One region of the Caulobacter sp. GW822-FHT07D08 genome, then DNA from elsewhere that is predicted to be linked to it. Evidence: riboswitches for the same ligand, from Rfam matches in the RefSeq annotation. Region 1 holds a riboswitch; the other holds the start of a gene.
The links. A riboswitch is a leader RNA that binds a small molecule or an ion and turns the genes downstream of it on or off. The one in region 1 is predicted to bind glycine.

Region 1 (5,841 bases):
CGCGCCGGCTTCCCAGTCGCAGACCAGCGCGCCGACATGGGCCGTCCGGGTGGCGTAGCCGCCCTTGCGCCGCGCTACCGCACGCACCCGGGCCACGAGCTCGAACGGGTCGAACGGCTTCAGCACGTAATCGTCCGCGCCCATGTCCAGGCCGGCGATGCGATCACGCACCGCGTCGCGCGCGGTCAACATGACGATCGGGGTCAGCACGCCCTCGCGGCGCAGCCGGCCCAGGATCTCGAAGCCGTCGATGTCGGGCAGGCCGATGTCCAGGACGACGGCGTCGAAGTCGGCCCCATGCGCCAGGGCCAAGGCCAGGGCGGCCTCGCCGGTCTCGGCGCAGACGGGCTCGTGCCCTTCGCTCTCCAGCGTCGCGGTCAGGGAGCGACGCAGAGGCGGATCATCCTCGACAACCAGTATCTTCATCGGGGATGTAGGAACCGAACACGCAGGGGAGGTCATCATCCGACGCCGATTGCCTCATCAGGTCAAGAGACGCGGGCCCGTGGCGATCATGGCGGCGCTGGCCCTGGCGGCCGCGCTGGCCGGCTGCGCGCCGAAGTCGATCGGGCAGGCGACGAGCGGCTGGGATATTCGCGCCGCGGAGCGCGAGGGCGAGCTCGTTGTCTATCTCAACACCGATGTCCACCAGGTGATCGGCGAGGGCTTCCGCAAGCGCTTTCCCAAGATCAAGGTCCGCTTCGTCGAGTTGGCCGCCAAACCGATGCAGGCGCGCCTTATCGCCGAGACGGACGCGGGCGCGCCGGTCGCCGACGTGGCCTGGAGTTCGTCGATGGACATCCAGGTCAAGCTGATCAACGACGGCTACGCCCAGACCTATCGCAGTCCGGAGGCCAAGGGCCTGCCGGCCTGGGCCGTCTGGCGCGACCAGGGCTTCGGCGTGACGGCCGAGCCGATCGTCTTCGCCTACAACAAGAAGGCGCTGAAGGAGTCGGAGGTGCCGCGCAGCCACGCGGCGCTGCTGGCGGCCTTGCGCGCCGACCCCGAACGCTGGCGCGGCAAGATCGCCATGTACGACCCCGAAAAGAGCGGGGTGGGGTTCATGTACCTGTCGAGCGACCTGCAGGCCTATCCGGACGCCTGGGCGCTGTACGATGCGTTGGCGAAATCGGAGCCTGGCCTGTTCGTGCCCGGCGCGCCGCTGCTGACCAGCCTGTCAGGGGCGCACGACCTGGCCTACGACATGAATGGTTTCTATGCCGACTGGTGGGCGCGCCATCGCAACGCCGACATCGGCTATGTCGTGCCCAGCGACTATCACCTGTCGCTCTCGCGCGTGGCCTTCATCACCCGCTCGGCGCCGCATCCGAAGGCGGCCCGGGTGTTTCTGGACTATCTGATGTCGGACGAAGGGCAGAGGCGACTGGCCCAGGCCAGGCTGACGCCGATCCGCCCCATCGCCGGCGCGCCGGCGCTGGGCGCGGCCGGCCGCCCGATCCGTGTCGGTCCCGCCCTGCTGGCCAATTTCGACCAGGGGCGGCGCGCCGAATTGCTGGCGCGCTGGAAAGCCGCGACCGCCGATCATTGATATTGCTTAAATATAGATCATTATCCGCCTTAAAAATAATCACTTTCGGCCAGGTTCACGAAAGCTTCGCGGTTTTTGCCTCTGGCCCCGATAAGCCCAAGCTGTCACCGACCTATCACCTTCACGGATCGCGCGGCGACGGACGAACGCGCATCGTGCCCACCGGTTGAACTCAGGGGGATTCCTTTCGTCCTCATCGCGGGCCGGGCAACATTGTACCGAATTTCGACGCTTTGACGCGATGGGGCGAGCCGGTCGTATTGACCTGGCTCTCGCGGAAGAGATCGGGTCAGCCCGACGCCGAAGGCGCAACCGCCCCGGAAACGCTCAGGCAACAGGGACCGCAGAGCACGAGGACGCTGGAAAGCAGGACCGCTCCACAAGTGAGCGGCCTCGCCGAAGGAGCAAGGGCGCGACCGCGTCTGAATCTCTCAGGCCAAGGGACAGCGGGGGCAGAGGAACCGCCTGGCGGAGTCCGGGAAGGCGCACGTCTTTCCGAGCGCCGCGACCGACGCGACCGAACAAGCGGGCGCGCGGGAGAGAGCGACTGTCGACTGCTAAAACATAGGGGATCTTACTTTGACCATTTCACGCCAAACTCGCCGGGGACTGCTGCTGGGCTGCAGCCTGGTTCCCGCCGTCCTGGCCCTGCACGGCGCCGCCTTTGCCCAGGACGCCGCCCAGAACACCGCCAAGACCGACGACACCAGCGTCGGTGAGATCATCGTCACGGCCTCGCGCATCGACCGCGCCGGCTTCGAGGCGCCCACCCCGACGGTGCGGGTCACCGCCCAGGACCTGAGCGTCGGCGCCCGCCCGAACATCGCCGCGGCCCTGAACGACCTGCCGCAGTTCCGCGCCACGACCTCTGCTCAGACCACCGGCACCAACACGGGCGCGGGCAACGCCCCGGTCGACCTGCGTGGCCTCGGCATCAGCCGCACCCTGGTGCTGCTGGATGGCCGCCGCTTCTCGGGCGACAACGACCTGAACCTGATCCCCAGCGTCCTGACCAAGGGCGTCGACGTGGTGACCGGCGGCGCTTCGGCCGCCTGGGGCTCCGGCGCCGTGGCCGGCGTGGTCAACATCAGCATCGACCGCACCTTCACCGGCCTGAAGCTGGGCGTGGAGGCGGGCGAGTCCTCGTACCACGACGCCAAGCAGGTCCGCATCGAGGCGGCGGCGGGCAAGAGCTTCGCCGACGGCCGCGGTCATTTCGTGATCGGCGGCGAATACATCGACAATGACGGGGTCATCCCGAAGAACAGCCGGCCGAACATCGGCCGCTGGGCCACGGTCTCGAACGGCGCGGGCCGCTTCATCCTGGCCCCCAATGTCGGCTTTTCGAACGCGGCCTACGGCGGCCTGATCATGTCGGGCGTGCTGAAGGGGCAGGCCTTTAATCCCGACGGCAGCCTGCGCACCTTCAACGGCGGCACGGTGATCGGCACCAATTCGGTCGGCGGCGAAGGTCCGTCCAACGACGACCTCTCGCCCCTCGTTACGCCGCAGAAGCGCTACGCCGCCATGGCCAGCGTCACCTACGATCTGACCGACAAGATCAAGATGACGGCCGAGCTGCGCCGCTCGCGGATGTGGAACAACTACATCTGGTTCGGCGACCACAACCGCGGCAACCTGACGATCAAGTCGGACAACGCCTATCTGCCGACGGCGGTGAAGTCGGCCCTGGCGGCGGCGGGACAGACCTCGTTCACCATGGGCCGCTTCAACACCGAGGCCTATCCGACGATCGACTTCGAGCGCGTCTCGACCCAGGGGACCATCGCGTTCGACGGCGCGTTCGGCGACGGCTGGCGCTGGAGCGCCTATTACAGCCACGGTGAGAACGAGAACAACATCGACACCCCTGGGTTCTTCCTGACCCAGAACTACGCCAACGCCGTCGACTCGGTGATCAGCCCGACCACCGGCCAGCCGATCTGCCGGGTCGCCCTGACCAACGCCTCGACCAACTGCGTGCCGATCAACCTGTTCGGCCAGGGCGCGCCTTCGAGGGCGGCGCTGGACTATGTGACCGGCACGCCGTCCATGCGCGAGACCAGCAAGCTGGATGTCGGCGGCTTCAGCCTGCGCGGCGAGCCCTTCAGCCTGCCTGCCGGCCCGGTCTCGGTCGCCGTCGGCGCCGAGGCCCGCAAGGAGTCGGTCGACCGCACGGTCGGCGCCCTGGACGCGGCCAAGGCCTTCACAAGCTTCAGCTTCTCGGCCATGGCCGGCGACTACAGCGTCAAGGAAGCCTTCGCCGAAGTGCTTGTGCCGGTGATCCGCGACGTGCCCGTCTTCAACAAGCTGGAAGTCAACGCCGCCGCCCGCGTCTCCGACTACAACACCACCGGCTCGATCTGGTCGTGGAAGCTGGGCGCCACCAACGAGTTCTTCCCGGGGTTCCGGGGACGGATCACCAAGTCGCGCGACATCCGTTCGGCCAACCTGACCGAACTCTTCACCACCAGCACGACCGGCTACAACACGATCGTCGACCCGAAGACCAATTCCAGCGTCTACGTGCTGACCAATGGCGGCGGCAATGCGAACCTGACGCCTGAAACGGCCAAGACCTTCACCACCGGCTTCGTCTATTCGCCGCCGGCCCTTCCGGGCTTCAACATCTCGGTCGACTATTTCGACATCGACATCGACAACGTGATCACCACCGTGTCGGCGCAAGACATCGTCACGCGCTGCGCCAACGGCAATGCCGACATGTGTTCGCGCGTCACTCGCGACGCCACCGGCGGGATCTCGCGGATCGTCTCGACCTACGTCAACCTGGCCAACTACAAGACCGACGGCGTCGACGCCGAGATCTCGTACGCGACCAATCTCGACCGCCTGATCCCCGACGCGCCCGGCCGCATCCGCGCCCGCTGGCTGATGACCTGGGTCAACAGCCTGACCACCAACGACGGCGTCAGCAAGATCGAGTACGTCAAGTCGCAAGGCTATTCGTTCGGCCTGGGCACGCCCAAGAGCCGCATGACCGCGGCGCTCGACTGGTCGGGCAAGGTGTTCAGCGCCAACCTGCGGGCGCGCTATATCTCGCCGGGCACGTACAACCGAACGGTCGACCTCGTGAACGGCCACATCAAGGCCTACACCTATGTCGACCTGGGCGTTCAGGCGAAGCTGCCCGAGGTCATGGGCCATGAGGTCGAGCTCTACGCCAACGCGACCAATCTCTTCGACAAGAACCCGCCCGTCTCGTCGCTGTACTCGCCGTACTACGACGTGATCGGTCGCTATGTGACCGTCGGCGCGCGGATGCGTTTCTAAGCCCGCCCGACATTGCGCCGCCGGTTGCTTCCCCTAGCTCCCCCCGCCGGCGGCGCTCCCCCTTTCTTCAGAGGCATTCTCCAGATGATCTCTCGTCATGCCCTGGCGCTGGCCCTTTTGGCCGCCGCCGCCGCGACTCCGCTGGCCACGCCTTTGGCGGCCCAGACCGTCGCGCCGCCCGCCACCATCGTCGTCGACGGCGCGCCGGCCATTCCGCAAGAGCTGGTCGCGGCCGCCGCGCCCTATCTGCAGGCGCGCCACGCCAACTTCCTGGGCTGGAACACCGCCGACCGCTCGATGCTGATCAAGACCCGCTTCGGCGGCTCCGATCAGGTCCACGTCGTGGCCAAGCCCGAGGGCGACCGCCGCCAGATCAGCTTCGAGAACGAGCCGATCCTGGCCGCGGCCCTGTCGCCCAAGGGCGGCGCGCTGGTGATCCAGAAGGACAAGGGCGGCGACGAGTTCTACCAGCTCTACGTGCTGGAGGCCGGCCGTCCGCGCCTGATCACCGACGGCAAGAGCCGCAACTGGTTCGGCGCCTGGTCGCCGGACGGCAAGCTGGTCGGCTACGCCTCGTCGCGTCGCAACGGCGCGGACATGGACCTCTATGTCGTCGACCCGAAGGACCCCAAGACCGACCGCCTGGTGGCCCAGGTCACCGGCGGCGGCTGGAACATCGCCGACTTCTCGGCGGACGGCGCCAAGGCGCTCGTGCTGAACCGCATGTCGGTCAACGAGGCCATGGTCTACGAACTGGACCTGGCCAGCGGCAAGATGAAGCCCCTGACCGATCCCAAGGCCAAGGTCTCGTACGTCGATCCGAAGTACGCCCACGACGGCTCGGTCTGGCTAACTTCGAACAAGGGCTCCGACTTCCAGCGCCTGGGCAAGCTGGACGGCAAGGGCGGCTTCGTCCCGGTCTCCAAGGAGCCGCAGTGGGATGTCAGCGACTTCGCCGTCTCGCCGGATGGCGCATTCGCGGTCTACGCCATCAATGA
Region 2 (5,841 bases), on a different contig from region 1:
AGGGCGACGTGCTGCTGGGCTCGCAGCGCGTCCGCCAGGACCGGCTGATCTTCGAGGGACTGGAAGGCGCGGCGGCCACCGGCCAGGGCGGTCCCAACGACCCGATCGAGATCTCGCTGGCCCGCCTGCGCCAGCTGGCCCCGCATGAGATCGGCCACTCGATCGGCCTGCAGCACAATTTCGCCGCCAGCACCTATGGCGACCGCGCCTCGGTGATGGATTATCCGGCCCCGAGGATCGCCATCAAGGGCGGCCAGCTGGACTTCTCCGACGCCTATGGGCGCGGCGTGGGCGCCTGGGACAAGTTCGTGATCGACTGGCTATATGGGGTCGCTCCGGCCGGCGTCGACGAGAAGGCCTGGCTGAAGGCCAAGGCCGACAAGAGCCAGGCCGACGGCCTGCGCTATGTCTCCGACGAGGATGCGCGCGGGCAGGACACGCCGCATCCGGTGGGCGCGGTCTGGGACAACGGTTCCGACCCCGTCGTCGAGCTCGACCATCTGATGGCCGTGCGCAAGATCGCGTTGGACCGTTTCGGGCTTCCCAATCTGCCCAAGGGCGGGTCGGTGGCGGATCTGCGCCGCGTGATCGTGCCGATCTACATCTTCCACCGTTATCAGGTCGACGCGACGGCCAAGCTGGTCGGCGGCGTCGACTTCACCTACGCCGCCGAGGGCGATGGCCGGGAGGCCAGCAAGATCGTCCCGCCCGCCCGCCAGGCCGCCGCCATCGACGCTCTGCTGCGGACGCTGACGCCCGCCGCGCTGGACCTCTCCGACAAGACCCTGGATGTCCTGACCTCGGGCCAGTCGCAGGGCGCCGACAAGGCCAATGACATCGAGACCTTCGGCCCGGGGCCGGTCTTCGACCTGCCGGCGACGGCGGACGTCGCCGCCGACCTCGTCTGGGGCGACCTGTTCGCGCCGGCGCGCCTGAACCGTCTCATGGAGGCCAAGCGCCGCGATCCGGCCCAGCCGGGTGTCGAGGGGCTGTTGGACAAGGCCCTGGCCTTCGCCGCCTTCGACGGCAAGGCGACGGGCCGCCAAGCCGAGCTGGCGCGCCGCGTCCGCCAGAGGATGGTGGTGAATCTGGCCAACGCCCTGGGCGACAAGGACCTGTCCCCGACCGCCGCCGCGGTGATCCGCGCGCGTCTGGCCGACTGGGGCAAGGGGCTCAAGGCCGTGACCGCAAGCGACGCCGCCGACCGCGCCCAGGCTCGCGCCCTGGCTGGTGTCATTACCGACGAAAGCGGCGACCGCCTGGCCGGGCTGATCGAGGAAGGCAAGGCCAAGATCGTCATCCCGCCCGGCCCGCCGATCGGCGAGGACGATTGGTTTGTAGACTTGAACCTCTAAGTTATCCGATCTCCCCGGCGAATGCCGGGGCCCAGATCGAAGCCAAGCGCGCTAGTGGTTCTGCTCGTCGCGTGGGCGCGAGCACGTCCGACTCTCACTAATGAATCTGGGCCCCGGCATTCGCCGGGGAAATCGGAGTTGAAAGAAGCCGGTCCAGCTTGACTCTGAGGTGACCCTCCCGCATCACCCCGACGACCCTCGCGGGAGACATCGGGATTCGCTCCCGAGGCCGAAGGCGCAACCGCCCCGGAAACGCTCAGGCAAAAGGACCGCGCGGGTTTAGGAACGCTGGAAAGAGGCCTCCCGAAAGGGCGGCTCGCCGAAGGAGCAAGGCCAAACCCGTCCGGCAGAGGGGCGAGGCCGGAATCTCTCAGGTCCAAGGGACAGCGGGGGCGACTTGCCGGCGGACGCCGGTCCCGTCGCCGACCCCGCTTGGAGCCTGTCCAGTGTCCGATCAAGACCTCAAGAAGACCCCGTTGTACGAGGCCCACGTAGCGCTTGGCGCGCGCATGGTGCCGTTCGCCGGCTATTCGATGCCGGTGCAGTACAAGGACGGGGTGCTGAAGGAGCACCTCTGGACCCGCGAGCACGCCGGCCTGTTCGACGTCTCGCACATGGGCCAGGCGCGCCTGCGCGGTGAGAACCCCGCCAAGAGCTTCGAGAAGGTAGTCTCGGCCGACTACCAGGGCCTGAAGCCCGGCAAGCAGCGCTACGGCGTGCTGCTGAACGCCGAGGGCGGGATCATCGACGACCTGATGACGGCGCGCCCCGACGACGACGGCCTGTTCGTGGTGGTCAACGGCGCCTGCAAGGACAACGACTACAAGATCATCGCCGAGGCCCTGGCCGGCGAGGCCACGGTGACCCGTCTCGAGGACCGCGCGCTGCTGGCGCTGCAAGGTCCGCAGGCCGCCGTCGTCCTGGCCGCCCATGTGCCGGAAGCCGCCGGCATGGTGTTCATGGACACGCTGGCCCTGACCGCCTTCGGCGTCGACGCGATCATCTCGCGCTCGGGCTATACGGGCGAGGACGGCTACGAGATCTCGGTCCCGGCCGACGCCGCCGAGCGCATCTGGAACACCCTGCTGGCCGACGAGCGCGTCAAGCCGATCGGCCTGGGCGCGCGCGACAGCCTGCGCCTGGAAGCGGGCCTGCCGCTGTACGGCCATGACCTGGACGAGACGGTCTCGCCGATCGAGGCCGGTCTGAACTTCGCGGTCGGCAAGTCGCGCCGCGAGGCCGGCGACTATCTCGGCGCGGCCCGGATCGCCAAGGAACTGGCCGGCGAGATGTCGCGCGTCCGCGTCAATCTGAAGGTGCTGGAAGGCGCGCCGGCCCGCGAAGGCGCCGAGATCGCCGACGAAGAAGGCAATGTCATCGGCAAGGTGACCAGCGGCGGCTTCGCCCCCAGCCTGGGTTTCCCCATCGCCATCGGTTTCGCCCCGCCGGCCTATGCGGCCGTGGGGGCGAAGCTCAAGGTCATCGTTCGTGGAAAGGCCGCCGCCGCTGAAGTGGTCGCCACCCCGTTCGTCGCCAACCGTTACGTCCGCAAACTCTAATCAAGGGCCCAGGCAATGCGTTTCACCAAAGATCATGAATGGGTCATCGTCCAAGGCGACGTGGCCACCGTCGGCATCACCGCCTATGCCGCCGAGCAGCTGGGCGACGTGGTGTTCGTCGAGGTTCCGGAAGCCGGCAAGACCGTGAAGCAGGGCGAGAACCTCGCCGTGGTCGAGAGCGTCAAGGCCGCCTCGGACGTCTACGCCCCGGTGTCGGGCGAGGTCATCGAGGGCAATGCCGAGCTGGGCGACGCGCCGGAAACCGTCAACGCCCTGCCGGAAAGCGGCGGCTGGTTCGCCAAGATCCAGCTGTCGAACCCGGCCGAGGTCGACGCCCTGATGGACCGCGACGCGTACGAAGCGTTCCTCGCGACTCTCTAACTTTATCTGTCATCCCGGACGGCCGCAGGCCGATCCGGGACCGCCGGAAGCGCCGCGCTTTCCGAGGTCCCGGCTCTCCGCTCCGCTACGGCCGGGATGACAAGCTAGGTGCGATAACACAATGCGTTACCTCCCCCTGACCCCCGAAGACCGCGTCGAGATGCTCGGCGCGATCGGCGTCAAGTCGATCGACGACCTGTTCATCGACGTGCCGGCCTCGGCCCAGCGTTCCGGAACCGTCGACCTGCCGCTGCACGCCGGCGAGATCGAAGTCGAGCGCGAGATGGCCGGCCTGGCTCGTCGCAATCGCGCCGCGGGGGAGGGACCGTTCTTCTGCGGGGCCGGCGCCTATCGCCACCACGTGCCGGCCACGGTCGACCACATCATCCAGCGGTCGGAGTTCCTGACGAGCTACACGCCCTACCAGCCGGAAATCGCCCAAGGCACCTTGCAGGTGCTGTTCGAATTCCAGAGCCAGGTCGCGGCCCTGACCGGGATGGAGGTGGCCAACGCCTCGCTCTATGACGGTTCGACCGGCGCGGCCGAGGCCGTGATGATGGCCCAGCGCGTCACCCGCCGGAACAAGGCGGTGATGTCGGGCGGCGTCCACCCGCACTATGTCGAGACCATCGAGACCCTGGCCCACGCGGCCGGCGTCGCGACGGAGGCCTTGGCTCCGGCGGTCGACGCCGAGGACGCGGTGATCGCCGCCATCGACGCCGACACCGCTTGCGTCGTCGTCCAGACCCCGAACGTGTTCGGCACGGTCACCGACGTGACCCGGATCGCCGAAGCCGCCCAGGCGGCCGGCGCGCTGCTGATCGTCGTGACCACCGAGGCGGTCTCGTACGGCCTGCTGAAGTCGCCCGGCGAGATGGGCGCCGACATCGCCGTGGCCGAGGGCCAGTCGATCGGCAATGGCCTGAACTTCGGCGGCCCCTATGTCGGCCTCTTCGCCTGCAAGGAGAAGTTCGTCCGCCAGATGCCGGGCCGCCTGTGCGGCGAGACCGTCGACGCCGATGGCAAGCGCGGCTTCGTGCTGACCCTGTCGACCCGCGAGCAACATATCCGTCGCGACAAGGCCACTTCGAACATCTGCACCAACAGCGGCCTCTGCGCCCTGGCCTTCTCGATCCACATGAGCCTGCTGGGCGAGACCGGCCTGCGCCAGCTTGCCGCCCTGAACCACCAGAAGGCGGTCGCCCTGCGCGACGCCCTGAAGGCCGTGCCGGGTGTCGAGATCCTGACCCCGCGCTTTTTCAACGAGTTCGCGATCAAGCTGCCGAAGGACGCGGCCGAGGTCGTCGAGACCCTGGCCGGCCATGGCGTCATCGCCGGCGTGCCGTTCTCGCGCCTCGACGCGGACGCGGGCCTGAACGACGTGCTGCTGGTCGCGGCTACCGAGACCACGCTCGATATCGACATCCCCTTCTTCGCCAAGATCCTCACCAAGGCGGTGGCCCAATGAGCATGAACAACGTCGGCCGCCCCACGCGCCCCGAAACCGCGAACGACGCCGCCACCAGCCACGAGACCCTGACCGGCGGTCGTGGTCTCCTTCAGGACGAGGCCCTGATCTTCGAACTGAACGGCTGGGACAAGACCGGCGTCGACCTGCCCGAGGCCGCCGCGCCGTCGGGCGATCTGGCCGGCCTGCTGCGCGCCGAGCCGATCGGTCTGCCGGGCCTGTCGGAGCCCGAAGCGGTCCGCCACTATGTGCGCCTCAGCCAAAAGAACCACGCCATCGACCTGGCGCTGTATCCGCTGGGCTCGTGCACGATGAAGCACAACCCGCGCCTGAACGAGAAGATGGCGCGTCTGCCGGGCTTCTCGGACATTCACCCGCTGCAGCCGCAGTCGACCGTGCAGGGCGCCCTGCAGCTGATGGACCGCCTGGCCCACTGGCTGAAGACCCTGACCGGCATGCCGGCCGTGGCCCTGACGCCCAAGGCCGGCGCCCACGGCGAGATGTGCGGCATGCTGGCCATCCGCGCGGCCCACGAAGCCAACGGTCAGGGCCACCGCAAGACGGTGCTCGCCCCGACCAGCGCCCACGGCACCAACCCGGCCACGGCGGCCTTCGTCGGCTACACTGTCGTCGAGATCGCCCAGACGGAAGACGGCCGGGTGGACATGGCGGACCTGGAGTCCAAGCTCGGCGACCACGTCGCGGCGATCATGGTCACCAACCCCAATACCTGCGGCCTGTTCGAGCGCGACGTCGTCGAGATCGCCCGGCTGACCCACGCGGCCGGAGCCTACTTCTACTGCGACGGCGCCAATTTCAACGCCATCGTCGGCCGGGTGCGCCCGGGCGACCTGGGCGTCGACGCCATGCACATCAACCTGCACAAGACCTTCTCGACGCCCCACGGCGGCGGCGGTCCGGGCGCGGGTCCTGTGGTGCTGTCGGAGGCTTTGGCGCCCTTCGCGCCAACGCCCTGGCTGGTCCACGGCCACGACGGCTTCACCCTGGTCGAGCACGCCGGCGAAGAGGGGGCCAAGACAGCCTTCGGCCGCATGAGCGCCTTCCACGGCCAGATGGG

Region 2: linked by a shared signal. The riboswitch ahead of gcvT (glycine cleavage system aminomethyltransferase GcvT) and the one ahead of AC1RJ9_RS20805 (TonB-dependent receptor domain-containing protein) in region 1 are both predicted to bind glycine.

The regions. Positions count from the first base shown of each region.
Region 1 is NZ_JBXAKU010000013.1:52,146-57,986, reverse strand. It holds gene AC1RJ9_RS20815 (response regulator transcription factor) at 1-426, opposite strand, end outside; gene AC1RJ9_RS20810 (ABC transporter substrate-binding protein) at 515-1,549, shown strand; glycine riboswitch at 1,815-1,903, shown strand; glycine riboswitch at 1,907-1,998, shown strand; gene AC1RJ9_RS20805 (TonB-dependent receptor domain-containing protein) at 2,129-4,843, shown strand; gene AC1RJ9_RS20800 (S9 family peptidase) at 4,928-5,841, shown strand, end outside.
Region 2 is NZ_JBXAKU010000006.1:180,412-186,252, reverse strand. It holds gene AC1RJ9_RS13500 (zinc-dependent metalloprotease) at 1-1,355, shown strand, start outside; glycine riboswitch at 1,547-1,637, shown strand; gene gcvT (glycine cleavage system aminomethyltransferase GcvT) at 1,802-2,914, shown strand; gene gcvH (glycine cleavage system protein GcvH) at 2,930-3,295, shown strand; gene gcvPA (aminomethyl-transferring glycine dehydrogenase subunit GcvPA) at 3,417-4,763, shown strand; gene gcvPB (aminomethyl-transferring glycine dehydrogenase subunit GcvPB) at 4,760-5,841, shown strand, end outside.